4 regions of the Paenibacillus sp. FSL R10-2734 genome follow, and region 2 is predicted to be linked to each of the others. Evidence: riboswitches for the same ligand, from Rfam matches in the RefSeq annotation. Region 2 holds a riboswitch; each other region holds the start of a gene.

Region 1 (3,272 bases), 660 kb from region 2:
GATCTCGCTACTGCCATCTAAGCCATAGAAGTCAAAGATCGTCTTCATCCAAGTATCGTAGCCGGTTACGGTATTCAGTGGATTATTACCTTGCGTAATAAACTTGTTGTACGCTTCTGTAGCTGTTCCTGTAAAAATAACATGATCGCTGACCATTTCAACCACATCGATGAGCTCACGATCTTGAACATTCGGATGAGCAGCTTTATCTTCGTCTAATCTTTGTTTGTATGTGGTAAGGAAAGCTTTAAATTGCTCTGGATCTGTAGCCTTCGTCATAAATGGAATCTTCTCTAAACCTTCGAACCGGATCAGAGGCGCCTTCCCTTGTTCATCAGCCGTATATGGATTTACGATATACACCGTACCGCCCTTAGTCACATCATGTGCATAATAACTATTCGTCGCAAATTCAGGAACGTTTAAAGTGTTCTTACCCGGACGCAATTGCACGCTTCTAGCCCAAACATTCCAAGCTGCCTCTTGTTGAGAAAAGACTAAAGAAGGTAGTTTATCGCTAGAAGCTGCATCCACATAAACATTGATCGTATCACCAGGCATTGCCACAAGCCCCGTAGGTTGGTTGTTCGTACCGAAACCAATTCTCAGGTTTTGCGTCGCATGCTTTTTCATATCACCACGCTGCTCGGCCTCAATGAGGGTGCCTTCGATTTGAACTTCACCATTCACTAGCTTTCTAGCTAAATCCAAAGCATCTTTAAGGATTGGATAGAGCGGATGTACTTTTGCCGCTTCTTCTAATTCGTTGATTGCTTCGACGCTATTATAAGCAGGAACAACCGCACTCATCGTGCCATCTGTGAAAATACCATTTACAGCTTCGCTTACTTTATCCTCTGTATAAAATCTAAATTCAGCCGCAAAAGGTCTGTTGATATTGGCTTTCGTGAACTTGAATTTCAATCTTTTAAACTTCGTAGGTTCGAATTTAAACTCCAGAAAGTCGTTCGTGCTAGTGGCGGTTCCGCTAGATACGAGCTGGAAGGTTTCTCCCTTACTCGTCTCGGATGCATAAATTTCAAAAGCCTCTGGGAAGCCTTTGCGATTATCTCTAGCCAGGAAAGCCACTCTATCCAATACTTCCGCTTGTGCTAACTCAAACACAACTTCATTGGTGAAGCTTACATCATTGTTTTTGTTCGTTTCCCAGTGCGTATTTGGTTGATCATCAAGCATGTATTCAGGTTTCGTGCCCGAGTAGCTTCCACCGTTCACAGTTACTTTAGATACGTTTGAGTTTAGCATTCTATAAGCTTGGCTATAGGCAGATTCATATTCTGTACCATACCCTTTTAGCTTCGAGACCTTGGCTGGTGTTGCCTCTATTTGATGGTTCTCCAGTAGTACTTTGGCGTTCTCTATATCTGCTTTAAACTGCGCGTACAGTGGATGTGACTGCACTTCTTGTTCTAATGCTGTTAATTTCTCTGCCGTATTAAATGCTGCGCTAACTTGACTCAAGGTATCATCTGTAAATAAATTTTTCATCTTAGCGGATACGGCATCTTCTTTATAAAAAGAAAATTCAGCCGCACTCGCCCAATCTTGGTTAGCTTTTTTGAAGACAAATTTAAGTCTCTTGAAGGCTGTGGGTGCAAACTGAATCTCTACTACGTCACCTGCTCCGTCTTTATATTCTCCAGAGGATACTAGCGTATAATCGCCTGCATCCGTAGTTGAGCCATAAATATCAAATTCCTGAGCAAACCCCTTCCCCTTTGCACTGGATTGTCTTGCAGCGTATACGATTCTATTTAATTCAGTGGACTCATTGAAAACAAAGACAACCTCATTCGTGAACGTTGAACTATTCGGTTTGCCCGTTTCCCAATGCGTACTCATATCGCCATCAATAGCCTTAGCTATAGGTGAGCCTGAGTAGTTGCCACCGTTATTTGTGATGGATTTAATATTCGCAGGATTCATTCTAAAAACATCATTATAAGCGCTTAGGATAGCCTTGCCGTACAGATCAAACGGAATAACTGACGCATTGCTTAATAGCTCAGCTTTGCTTTGTACTACGGTGTTCACTACACTTACCTTGCTTACATCACTTGCTAAAGCATAACCTGCCTCACTCGAAAAACTGGCTAACATGGCTGCCGATGTAGCGATCGCAATCATTTTTTTCATCTTTTCTACCCCCCAGATGTAATATGAATCTCTTCTATGCCTAAAAATGGGCACAAAAAAAAACTACCCCAAAAGAGTAGCTTGATTGCATATAAAGTTGCATAAAAATTAAGACTTAATTTTTATTAAACCTTAAGAACAAAAAGCGTAATACACTCTTTGGCAGCTGGCTGACAATAGTTGTGATAACCTTAGTCCCTATAGTTTTGCGTCCCTACATTTCCATAGGTTTGCCTATGAAGTTTCGAATACATTACAAAGAGTAACATAACGCTACATCTGATCGCATGATTAAATGGTATGAAATACGAATAGGTAATTGCAATTAGTTTTTCTATTCTGATAGATAATGTTTATCGACTATCCCAGAAAAGAGAGGTACTTTAGGACTGGAGGTCTATTTAACTCCCCGCCCCAAACAAACGCCGGAACCAATTCCACACATCACCTGTGATAGGAATTAAACCGAAGCCATGCTCTCCAACTGCGATTACACCATATGCCCATTGACCAATAGCTACCGCACCCGCAGCGATCCTCCCTATGGCTACCGCTCCTAACGCCGTATCACCTATGGCAACCGCACCAAACGCTTTTTCCGCTATCGCGATCGCTCCCACCGCCACGCCTGCAATGGCAATCGCCCCGGCTGCGAAGCCAAGCCAGCTAAGCGCTATCGCTCCGATCGCTAACCACATTCCTAGTGATATTGCTCCTAAGGATAGTACGCCAACGCTTATTGCACCTATGGAAATCAAGCCGACAGCTATATCTCCAATGGCAATTAATCCAACAGCTGTCTTCACTTGAGGCTTACTTCCGTAACCATACCCCTGACCTGAGTATCGACCCAAATTGCTGCGAATACTTACCACCGGAAATGATGGAGACGGCCATTGATAATCAATTTCTCGTCCACCTAGCCCTCTTGAATCCGCCCAGCGTGATATGTATTTATGCCATTTCATATCCATCCCGTCCCCCTTCTCATTACCTAAATTGTACAGCCCTGGGGGTCACCTGCAATCAGACTCTAACCTGAATTGATCTCATCCTCTAGACGGAGATGTGCTGACCTTGGGTCACGCTTTGATAAGCAGAAAAAAAAGACCCCT
Region 2 (3,272 bases):
ACCTTCGCTTACTTTAGTGACACTGCAACAAGCACTGCTACATTCGCTGCAGGTACACTGGATTTGAACTCCGATCCTTCTGTTATCGTAAATATTGCAAACCTGAAGCCAGGTGATACTGTCAAAAAAGATTTCAAACTAAAAAATGACGGCACCCTCGATATTGGCTCTATTATTCTCAAAACTAAGTACAACGTTAATGATGTAGGTGGTAACAACAACGGTGTTGATTTAGGTAAATTCATTAAAGTTAAATTTCTGCAAAATAAGGACAAGAGCGGTAACATTATTCCGGATATTGTAGTTTATGAAACAACATTATCTGAATTACAAAATTTAACACCAGATCTCGTAGAGAAAGTGCCGTTCTTAGGCAGTGAAGCATCCGGTATTAAAGCAGGTACATCTGACACCTTTACCGTCAAATTCGAATTTGTGGAAGACAATAAAGATCAGAACATTTTCCAACAAGATACATTGACACTGACTTGGGATTTCTTCGGTAAACAAGGCAGAGGAACTGACTACTAATCTAATAAGTCTTCCATTCGAAGAGCAGCAGATTCTTATTCCGGAAAGCGGATAAGTAGATGCTGCTTTTCTCTTTACAATAAACTTTGTCGAATTTATTGATATTTGCTATACTAATAACAAAAATTACGGAGGGGCGTAAGCATAGTGCCACAAAATATGGGCCAACGTATCCAGCATCTCCGCCTAGAAAAGGGATTGTCCCTATCTGAGCTTGCGGACAGAGCGGATGTTGCTAAGTCGTATCTTAGCAATGTGGAGAGAAACATCCAATCCAATCCTTCAATCCAGTTTATCGAAAAGATCGCCGACGCGCTTCAGGTATCCATCCACGCTTTACTCTATGGAGAACCTAATGATGCTGAGGAATCACCTTTAGATTCGGAATGGTTCCGATTGGTGCAGGAAGCTATGGCCTCAGGCATAAGCAAACGCGAATTCAAGGAGTTTCTAGACTACCAGAAATGGCGCCTGGATCAGAAGGATTAACCTACATCTGACCTGATAAGATCCTCTTCTATTCATACTATCAAGCATAAACGCCTTCGCCCTCCTAACATGGACCGCGAAGGCGTTTATATTCTAGCAGAATATAATGATCATATACGGTATGAAACTTATACTCTCATATATATACCGAAAAAGAGCACAGCGAGTTATCGCTGTGCCCTTTTTCGGTATATTACGTTCTAAATGTATTACTGCACGGCTTGCACAGTCTTCTCGTGAAAGAATCGACGAATTTCATCTGCCTTTATGCCTGCCTTCTTAGCTGCTAATAATAAATGGACCCATTCTACGTCTACATCAATGACCTGCTGTTCTCTGTTGCTTCCCTGGTTGGACTTGTCCAAAAAATCTCCTCCTAAGATTTTACGTCCCCAGGCAATCCGGCTGTCATAGTATTTCTACCTTAGACCCGCGACTTTGTGCCCCTGCCTTTCGGCAGGTTTACCTTTTACTGGACCCTTTACACGAAAGGATCTGGTTATAAAATATATGAAAACGCTAACTGCAATAACATTATACTATAGTAAAGTGGAAAAGTGTGTCGATTTCTGAGTAGTTTCTCTGTTAAAAGCAAAAAATAAAAGATTTTTTTTAGGATTTCCTGTCCTATTATCACGATACCCGTCCAATTCAAAAAATTAATTAAGCCAATATAATGATGCCTTCCTCTCATTTAGTTAAAATTAAGGATAATAGAATCATTTTAGTAGGTCTTTAGAATGGGTAATAGTAAAGAACACCTCTTTTTTTAGTAGAACAAGCTAACCCATACCATTTTGCGAACGTATTGGACGAAAGAATGAATTGATTACACGTGTGGAAAGTAGCACAATAAGATGAGAAATGAAACCGCAATCATCACAGCTCCAGTAAGCGTTGACACAAAATGTCACGTATGGAGTTCATCCGTTAAGGAGGATGTATTCATGGCAGCCAAAGAGCCCTATAACGAATCCATTTGGAGTAAGTATTACGGACCCAATTTAGGCTACATTCAAGAAAGATATGAACAGTTTGTGAAAGATCCATCCACCGTAGAAAATAACTATCGCGAGCTTTTTACGAATTCGGGTCCCCCACCATTAACACCGGATAGCGAACCGGCTCCACAGCCTCGCATTTCGGGAGACACCGAATGGCTTAGAAAGGCAGTAAGAGCTTCCAAGCTAATCGCTAATATTCGTATATATGGCCATATGGCCGCTGAAATTGATCCGCTTGAGCGGGATCACAATCCTATGGCTAAATATCTCGAGCTCGAAACCTATGAGCTGACTCGTGAGGATCTGATTGCACTACCTGCCACGCTCATTTGGGAGAATGCGCCGAATGATGTGCATACTGGCTGGGATGCTGTTCAGCGTATGCGTCAGGCATATACCAAGACGATCGCCTATGAATTCGGGCATGTACATGAAGAACAGGAACTGAAATGGTTGAACAGACAGGCAGAATCCACAAGCTCACCAGCACCTTTAAATAATTCAGAACGCAAAGAGCTACTGAATCGCCTGATCCAAGTAGAGCAATTCGAAACCTTCCTCCACAAGACCTTTGTGGGCCAAAAACGTTTCAGCCTGGAAGGCAATGACGCTCTTGTTCCGATGCTTGATGAAATCGTACGTGCTGCTGCACATGACGGCGCAGAGCATATCCTAATGGGCATGGCGCATCGCGGCCGTCTCAACGTTCTTGCACATATTTTGAACAAACCTTATGATATTATATTTTCAGAGTTTCATCATTCTCCGAACAAGGAGCTTTTCCCTTCTGAGGGCTCTACAGGCATTAACTATGGCTGGACGGGTGATGTGAAATACCATCTCGGTGCAGACCGTGCTGTCCGTGAAGGAGAAACCGTACGCACAAGAATAACACTAGCGAATAACCCAAGTCACTTGGAATTCGTCAATCCTGTCGTGGAAGGCTTCACTCGTGCTGCTCAAGAAGATCGGAGCACAGCCGGATTGCCGAAGATTGATACCAGTAAAGCTATTGCAGTCCTGATGCATGGCGATGCCGCTTTTCCAGGTGAAGGGATTGTTGCAGAAACACTTAATATTGGCAAACTTCAAGGTTATCAGAATGGTGGGACGATCCATATTATTGTTAATAACCGGATCGGCTTTACGACAGAAAGTGAAGACTCCCGTTCAACGCATTATGCGAGTGACATCGCCAAAGGATATGAAATCCCGATTGTCCATGTCAATGCCGATGATCCCGAGGCC
Region 3 (3,272 bases), 230 kb from region 2:
TTCGTCCTGAGCCAGGATCAAACTCTCCAATTAGTATTGAAAAGAGCGATATGCTCATTTTGAAACATCTGACGAGAAAATTAATTCTCTATTTTGGATTTCACTTGCGTGATTTCCTACTCACTCGTTGTTCAGTTTTCAAAGATCAAGTTCTCGTTGGCGCCATTTAATGTCTCAGCAGCAACTCTTATAATATATCATGTTGTTCTCAGTAATGCAAGCTTTATTTTTCGAAAGCCGTTTATATAACTCTCTCAAACATTGCCTGTACGCTGTCTAACAACGCTTAACTATAATAACCTATCTATTAATAAAAAAGCAACCCCTAAAACAAAATAAACAACTAGCTTAATAATTAAGCTGGTTGTTTATTTAATAGAGTTATGATTCTAGCAATACAAATTAATAGTATTTAGCTGCAGTATACTTACTTGAAGCCTTGATAAAATCCGCATTCTTCTTACCTTTCGCTGCTGATGCATCTACCGTGGTATCAATAGTAACCCATTTGCCATCCATCAATACTTCATTCCATGCATGGTATTGCGTAACGTAGCTAGTATTCCCCATCACCAACTTAGCAGGAACATCTACACTACGAAGCATTGCGGCAAAAAGAGAAGCATAATCATAGCAGATTCCTTTTTTAGTATTCAAAGTGTTGTTAATGCTTGGAATATAATCGGTCGTTACGTTATTAGCAAGAGAATAATCATATTGTACATTAGCAATCACATAGTTATAGATTGCCTTAACCTTCTCTTCATCTGTTGTTTTGCCTTTTGTAAGCTCTTTTGCCTTAACGATCGCTTTATCAGAAGAACTCCATTTCACATTCTGTACGGAGCCCAAATATACGGAATTTGAGTCATTCATGGTTAAATCTACTACCTCGGAATAAAGAGCTTTGTATTTGTTACCCGTTGTGTTCTCAAGAACAGAGACTTTATAAGTCCCATTTCCTTGTTGCAAAGGGAAGTCCTCAGCTTGTCCAGAAGCGTATAAATTATATGTATAGCTACTGTTATCTTTTGTGATCATAAGCTTAATTCTTTTGTCTTTTGGAATATCGTAGTTAATCCCGATTACGCCTTGATCCAATTTCGACGTATTCAACCAGTTCGAATCTACACTTGCGGCTTGAGCTGTGTTTACTGGAACCGCAGTAATCAGTACGAACAACGCCACAATCAAAAAATAAACCTTTTTCACGGATAAAACTCCTTTCGGTAGCTGGCTGCCATCCTTTCGGGAAGGCCCTTTAGCTTTGCGTCCCTACCTTTCGATAGGTTTGCCATTTATCGTATAAGCTCTATCTGTCCTAATTTCACTAGACAAATTAATAGAATCAACTAAGTAGAAATGAATCTAAAAACCTTATATATTTTATAAAAACAAAAAAAGCCTCTTCATTCGGTAGCTGGCTGCCATCCTTTCGGGAAGGCCCTTTAGCTTTGCGTCCCTACCTTTCGATAGGTTTGCCGTTTATCGTGTTTAGCTTTTATAGTCTTATACTACCATATTTATCCTCGTAAACAAGAACAAAATTGCTAGATTTTCTATTATTTTATAGTTATTTCTCTGTATTTAAGTTCTCATATCATTCTCATCTGCTATTTGGGAAGCTTGGCGTGAACAATTAAACGATGTGTAGGATCTACTAGTGGGTCACACGTAATTAGGGTAAGAATCTTATCCTTGTTATTCCCATCAAGAACAGATACATCGCTTGGATCTACAACAGAAATATCATAAACCTCGTAATTCAATACCTGATCGCTAGTCTTTACCGTGATAACATCTCCAATAACAACCTCATTCAATCTGTTAAACAATCTGCCCGTAGTTCTAGCTCTGTGAGCAGCAATTGCTGCATTTCCTATTTCTCCAAGTGGAGTCGTCTCTTTCATATGGGCCGCTGCATGCTTCAAATTGGCTTTAGTAGCCCCTTCTAATACAGGTAGCTTCAAATCAATCTTATCTATTTCAATTAAGGCCATTACCTTGCCACCAACTTTGATTTCTGGTTCTGGCTTTTCCGTTTCTTGAGGCTGCGCTTGTGCGTCCAGAACCGATTCCTCTGCTAATAACTGAGTAACTTCGGCATATTTGCTCTTCAGATCAGGCGGTGGAGTACTATCGCTGGTGCTCAGTTCAGCCGATTCTAACAGCTTCTCCTGCTGCCAGTCGCTGTACCATTCGTTAGCTTTTGGATACAGCATGATGAGGATCCCGGCCAGTATGAGAACATACGAGAATTTACGCATGAAATTCACCTCCGTGTATTGGTTCTACTGAAATTCAGAATACCCACTTACGACTTCCAAAAAAGTTGATAATCACCGTGACAAAAGTAACCAAAACCTTGGAGATCAACACTTGCATGCCTAGCTTGTCTGTCAACAGATGCATTAGCAGCAGCGATATTCCTAATACTACAAGATTCAGCACGATAAACTTTAACAACTGTACCTTATCAAAACCCTCTTTGTTGCCACGATTACGATCTCGAAAGGTCACTTTTTTATTCAAAATAAAGCTGTTCGCTGTTCCTGCACTATAAGATATCACCTGCGCTAAACCATATACCATCCCAATAGAGTTCAGTAAAGTGAAGATCACGAAATCAATGAGGGTATTTACCAAACCTACAGCATTAAATTTAAGGAATTGGATGAAAGCTGACCGCAAATTCTTATCTGACATTGTTGTAATCCTTCCGGCGATCCACTTGTTCATCGTTATGATATCCTTTAGTCTCACTTACAATATATAACGGTCTATCCTTAGACTCATCATAAATCCGTCCAATGTACTCTCCGATTACACCTAGCAGCATCAGAACGATACCGTTAAAGAGCAGATTGACGCCTACAATGGAAGCCCAGCCTGGAACCGTCCATGAGGTGAAGAAGATTCTCTGAAATAATACGAAGAATAAATAGAGAAAGCTAGAGAAGGATAGAAAAAATCCAACATAAGTAGCAATCTTAAGCGGCTTATACGAAAAGGAAGTAATGCCATCCAGCGCGAAACGGATCATTTTCTTGAGGGGATACTTAGTTTCTCCTGCAAAACGTTCTTCCCGCTCATATTCCACCATCGTCTGCTTGAAGCCAACCCAGCTTACCAAACCTCTGACATACCGATTCTTTTCCTTCAGCCCCCGCAAGACATCACATACCTTACGATCAATAAGACGGAAATCGCCCGTATCCGTAGGAATGTCTACACTTGTCATACTGCTGAGCAGTCGATAAAAGAGCTTTGCC
Region 4 (3,272 bases), 2.8 Mb from region 2:
TTGACAGAAGCTTCGCAAATCACTCGCCAAGTTATGGATGCAAGCCGCGGAATTGAGGATAAGAATCAGAATTTGAAAATAGTCATGGCACAGGTAGCCTCTTCCTCTAACGAGCTAGCGCTTGGTGCAAATGAAATATCTACGGATATCGCTGAGATGACAGAATCTATTAAAGATATTGAGAATAAAGTATCCAATTACACGAACTCAACGAAAGAAATGAACAAACGTTCAATACATACGCTAGAACTAGTTGAACAAGGACGCCAATCCGTTGATACTCAAGCTGAAGGCATGCGTAAAAACATCCAAGCTACTCAAAAAGTAGCTGATACTATCGAGGCCCTTTCTCATAATGCTCGCGGAATTACGATGATCACCAAGACCATCACAGAGATCGCTGAGCAGACCAACCTCTTATCGCTTAATGCGTCCATCGAAGCAGCTCGTGCCGGTGAACATGGTCGAGGATTTGCTGTTGTCGCACAGGAGGTTCGTAAGCTCGCTGAGGAATCCACGGCTTCAACGAAGGAAGTCTTCGGCTTGGTTCGGAGCATCGAAACTGATATTAAACAAGCAATTGACAATATCGCTATCAACGAAGAAGTCGTACAGGTACAGAATGAAATGATCACTCAATCCGCTCATATCTTTGCGCAAATTGTGCAAAGTGTACAGTATATTACCGAGCAGATTTCTTCCTTCTCTGCAGAAAGTGATCTTATGTTGGAAAGTGCCTTGAAAATCTCAAGTGCAATAGAGAATATCTCTGCGATCACTCAGCAAACCGCTGCGGGCACAGAAGAAGTATCAGCCGCTATGAATGAACAGATTAATGCCCTGCAGTCCGTCGCAGAAGAAACCGAGAAAATGACAACGGCGGTATTTAATTTACAGAAGACAATCCATATCTTCAAATTTTAAATAACTGACTATCCTTATCAACATACCCTTTAACTGCCCCTAAGTTTGACTTAGGTGGCGGTTTTTTTCTGTCCATTATTTCAAATGTTAGACAAGATTTTCGTCAAAATTCGAGTTAATTTGCGAGTATATATTGACAAAGGATCTCGAGGAATATATTGTAAAGGAAAATTCTTCTTATAAATTTTAAATTAATATTGGCAAAATCTTCGAAAGAGGATGACGCAAAGCCATGGATCTACAGCCTCATTTTTAATTTGAGGCCATGACTGCCAGGTTGCTGAAAACCAAGACGACTGGACTATTGTTCGGTCTCTATGGCGATTCATGCTTCCAACCTGTGCCCTATTTTTGAGCACAGGTTTTCTATTGTTTTTTATTCAAATAATAATCAACTTGTGAGGTGTACTTTTTGAAGACAGTCGCAGATTACATGTCGGAAGCACTAAGGAAACTTGGTGTTACCCATTCCTTTGGTATTATTGGTAAATCTATTTGTCCAATCGTTCTTAAAATGGTAGATTACGGTATTGAATTTATTCCTGGGCGACACGAAACAAGCTCAGGATTCGAAGCAGCTGGGTATGCGCTAAAAACTGGAAATATAGGTGTAGCTTTTGGTACTTCCGGTCCTGGTGGAACAAACCTGCTTACAGCAGCGGCACATGCGAAGGCTAACAACTTACCTGTCCTATTTATTACCGGACACCAATCCATTAAAGAGCTTGGTATTCCACAATGTCAGGACTCTTCCTCTTATCTAGCTGATTTAGCAGATATGTTTAGACCTGCTACCTTGTTTAGCAAGCTTATTGAACGTGGAGATCACTTTAGCACGATTTTTAATCATGCGATATCCATTGCTCTGAGCGGCAATCGCGGTCCAGTTCATCTTTGTATCCCTTTTGATGTTCAAACAGAATTGCTGGAGGAGTGTAATATTGTGATCCCTGAGCGGGAATCACTGGTTAGCTTCGCGAATATCGACCGGTTCCTTGAAGCTATTAACAACTCAAAGAATCCATTAATTATCGCCGGTAAAGGAGTTAACCGCTCAGGAGCACATAGTGAGCTGATTCAATTAGCGGAAACATTTAATATTCCTGTAGTTACATCTCCAGGTGGTAAAGGGGCTATAGCTTGGGATCATCCACTCTATCACGGTCCAATTGGAGTAGGCGGTTGTACCCATGGGGATGACTTGCTGAATCAAAGTGATCTATTTATCGTTCTCGGCTCACGCCTAAGTGATATGACTATTTGTAATCTTAAACGGGAAAATCATCCGAAAACACTAATTCAATTTGATAGCGATCCGACCTTTGTCGGCAAAATATTGTTCTCTAACACGATCCCAGTCACTGGAGATCTACGTGATAATCTGGTTTGCTATCTCAATCATATCGACACGAACAACATCACAAAACGCGAAGTTGCCACAAATGTCGATTATTCCGAAGAGCTTCCGATTTTACCAGGCCTTTCACTTGCATCGGTCTTGAGTACGATGAGTGATTTGATTCCCTATAACAGTACCGTCTTTGTTGATGATGGAAGCCACGGTTTCCATGCCGCGAAATGGTTCAAGGTTAAGAAACCGGGCAGTTTTGTTTTCGATGCTTACTTTGCTTGTATGGGTAATTCCATCGGTATGGCTATCGGCGCAAAAGTTGCTGCTCCAGAAGAAACTATCTTCTGCATTGCAGGTGATGGTTGCTTTATGATGCTTGGCGCGGAGATTAATACTGCTGTCTGTAAAGATATTCCTGTCATATTCATTGTTGTAAATAATAAGCAGCTAGATATGGCTCTAAAAGGAATGGAAAAAACTACAGGCCGTATTGACGGAACTATCTACGAAGTCCCTATGGACACCGTGAAATTTGCAGAATCACTAGGAGCAACGGGCTACAAGTGTGAGTCAGCAGAAGAATTCGAAACTGCCATCAAGGATGCCGTAGCAATCAACCGTGTTGCCGTCATTGAACTGCTAACAAACCGTGATGAAGTCCCACCGACTGCTCACCGTACTTTGAATCTAAATTAGGAGGTTACTATGAAAGACAATGTTAACAGTGGTCTGAACCACTTCACGAATCTCTCAGGAGACTATGGCGCTAAAGCATTGGCCCCGATTAAAGAACATTTTCCAGACTTGGCTGAATTTATTATGGGTAATGCCTACGGCGATATTTTTCAACGTAATACCATTGAAGCTGATTGGAAGGAAATTGCGGTTATCTCTGCTCTGATTGCGATGGGCCAGTTCGATCAGTTGGGAGTTCATTATGTTATGGCTCTTAGTGTGGGTGTTACTGTAGAACAACTCAAAGGGATTCTATTACACT

The links. A riboswitch is a leader RNA that binds a small molecule or an ion and turns the genes downstream of it on or off. The one in region 2 is predicted to bind cyclic di-GMP.
Region 1: linked by a shared signal. The riboswitch ahead of NSS67_RS03570 (NPCBM/NEW2 domain-containing protein) and the one ahead of NSS67_RS00505 (anti-repressor SinI family protein) in region 2 are both predicted to bind cyclic di-GMP.
Region 3: linked by a shared signal. The riboswitch ahead of NSS67_RS31275 (transglutaminase-like domain-containing protein) and the one ahead of NSS67_RS00505 (anti-repressor SinI family protein) in region 2 are both predicted to bind cyclic di-GMP.
Region 4: linked by a shared signal. The riboswitch ahead of NSS67_RS12520 (thiamine pyrophosphate-binding protein) and the one ahead of NSS67_RS00505 (anti-repressor SinI family protein) in region 2 are both predicted to bind cyclic di-GMP.

The regions. Positions count from the first base shown of each region.
Region 1 covers NZ_CP150170.1:771,692-774,963, reverse strand. The annotation lists gene NSS67_RS03570 (NPCBM/NEW2 domain-containing protein) at 1-2,157, opposite strand, end outside; cyclic di-GMP riboswitch class I at 2,316-2,402, opposite strand; gene NSS67_RS03565 (hypothetical protein) at 2,559-3,125, opposite strand.
Region 2 covers NZ_CP150170.1:114,832-118,103, forward strand. The annotation lists gene NSS67_RS00495 (TasA family protein) at 1-531, shown strand, start outside; gene NSS67_RS00500 (helix-turn-helix domain-containing protein) at 691-1,020, shown strand; gene NSS67_RS00505 (anti-repressor SinI family protein) at 1,230-1,385, opposite strand; cyclic di-GMP riboswitch class I at 1,413-1,497, opposite strand; gene NSS67_RS00510 (2-oxoglutarate dehydrogenase E1 component) at 1,968-3,272, shown strand, end outside.
Region 3 covers NZ_CP150170.1:7,217,275-7,220,546, forward strand. The annotation lists rRNA gene NSS67_RS31270 (16S ribosomal RNA) at 1-33, opposite strand, end outside; gene NSS67_RS31275 (transglutaminase-like domain-containing protein) at 403-1,212, opposite strand; cyclic di-GMP riboswitch class I at 1,226-1,306, opposite strand; cyclic di-GMP riboswitch class I at 1,413-1,493, opposite strand; gene NSS67_RS31280 (class D sortase) at 1,614-2,267, opposite strand; gene NSS67_RS31285 (GtrA family protein) at 2,302-2,706, opposite strand; gene NSS67_RS31290 (glycosyltransferase family 2 protein) at 2,696-3,272, opposite strand, start outside.
Region 4 covers NZ_CP150170.1:2,886,669-2,889,940, reverse strand. The annotation lists gene NSS67_RS12525 (HAMP domain-containing methyl-accepting chemotaxis protein) at 1-924, shown strand, start outside; cyclic di-GMP riboswitch class I at 1,114-1,209, shown strand; gene NSS67_RS12520 (thiamine pyrophosphate-binding protein) at 1,328-2,971, shown strand; gene NSS67_RS12515 (carboxymuconolactone decarboxylase family protein) at 2,981-3,272, shown strand, end outside.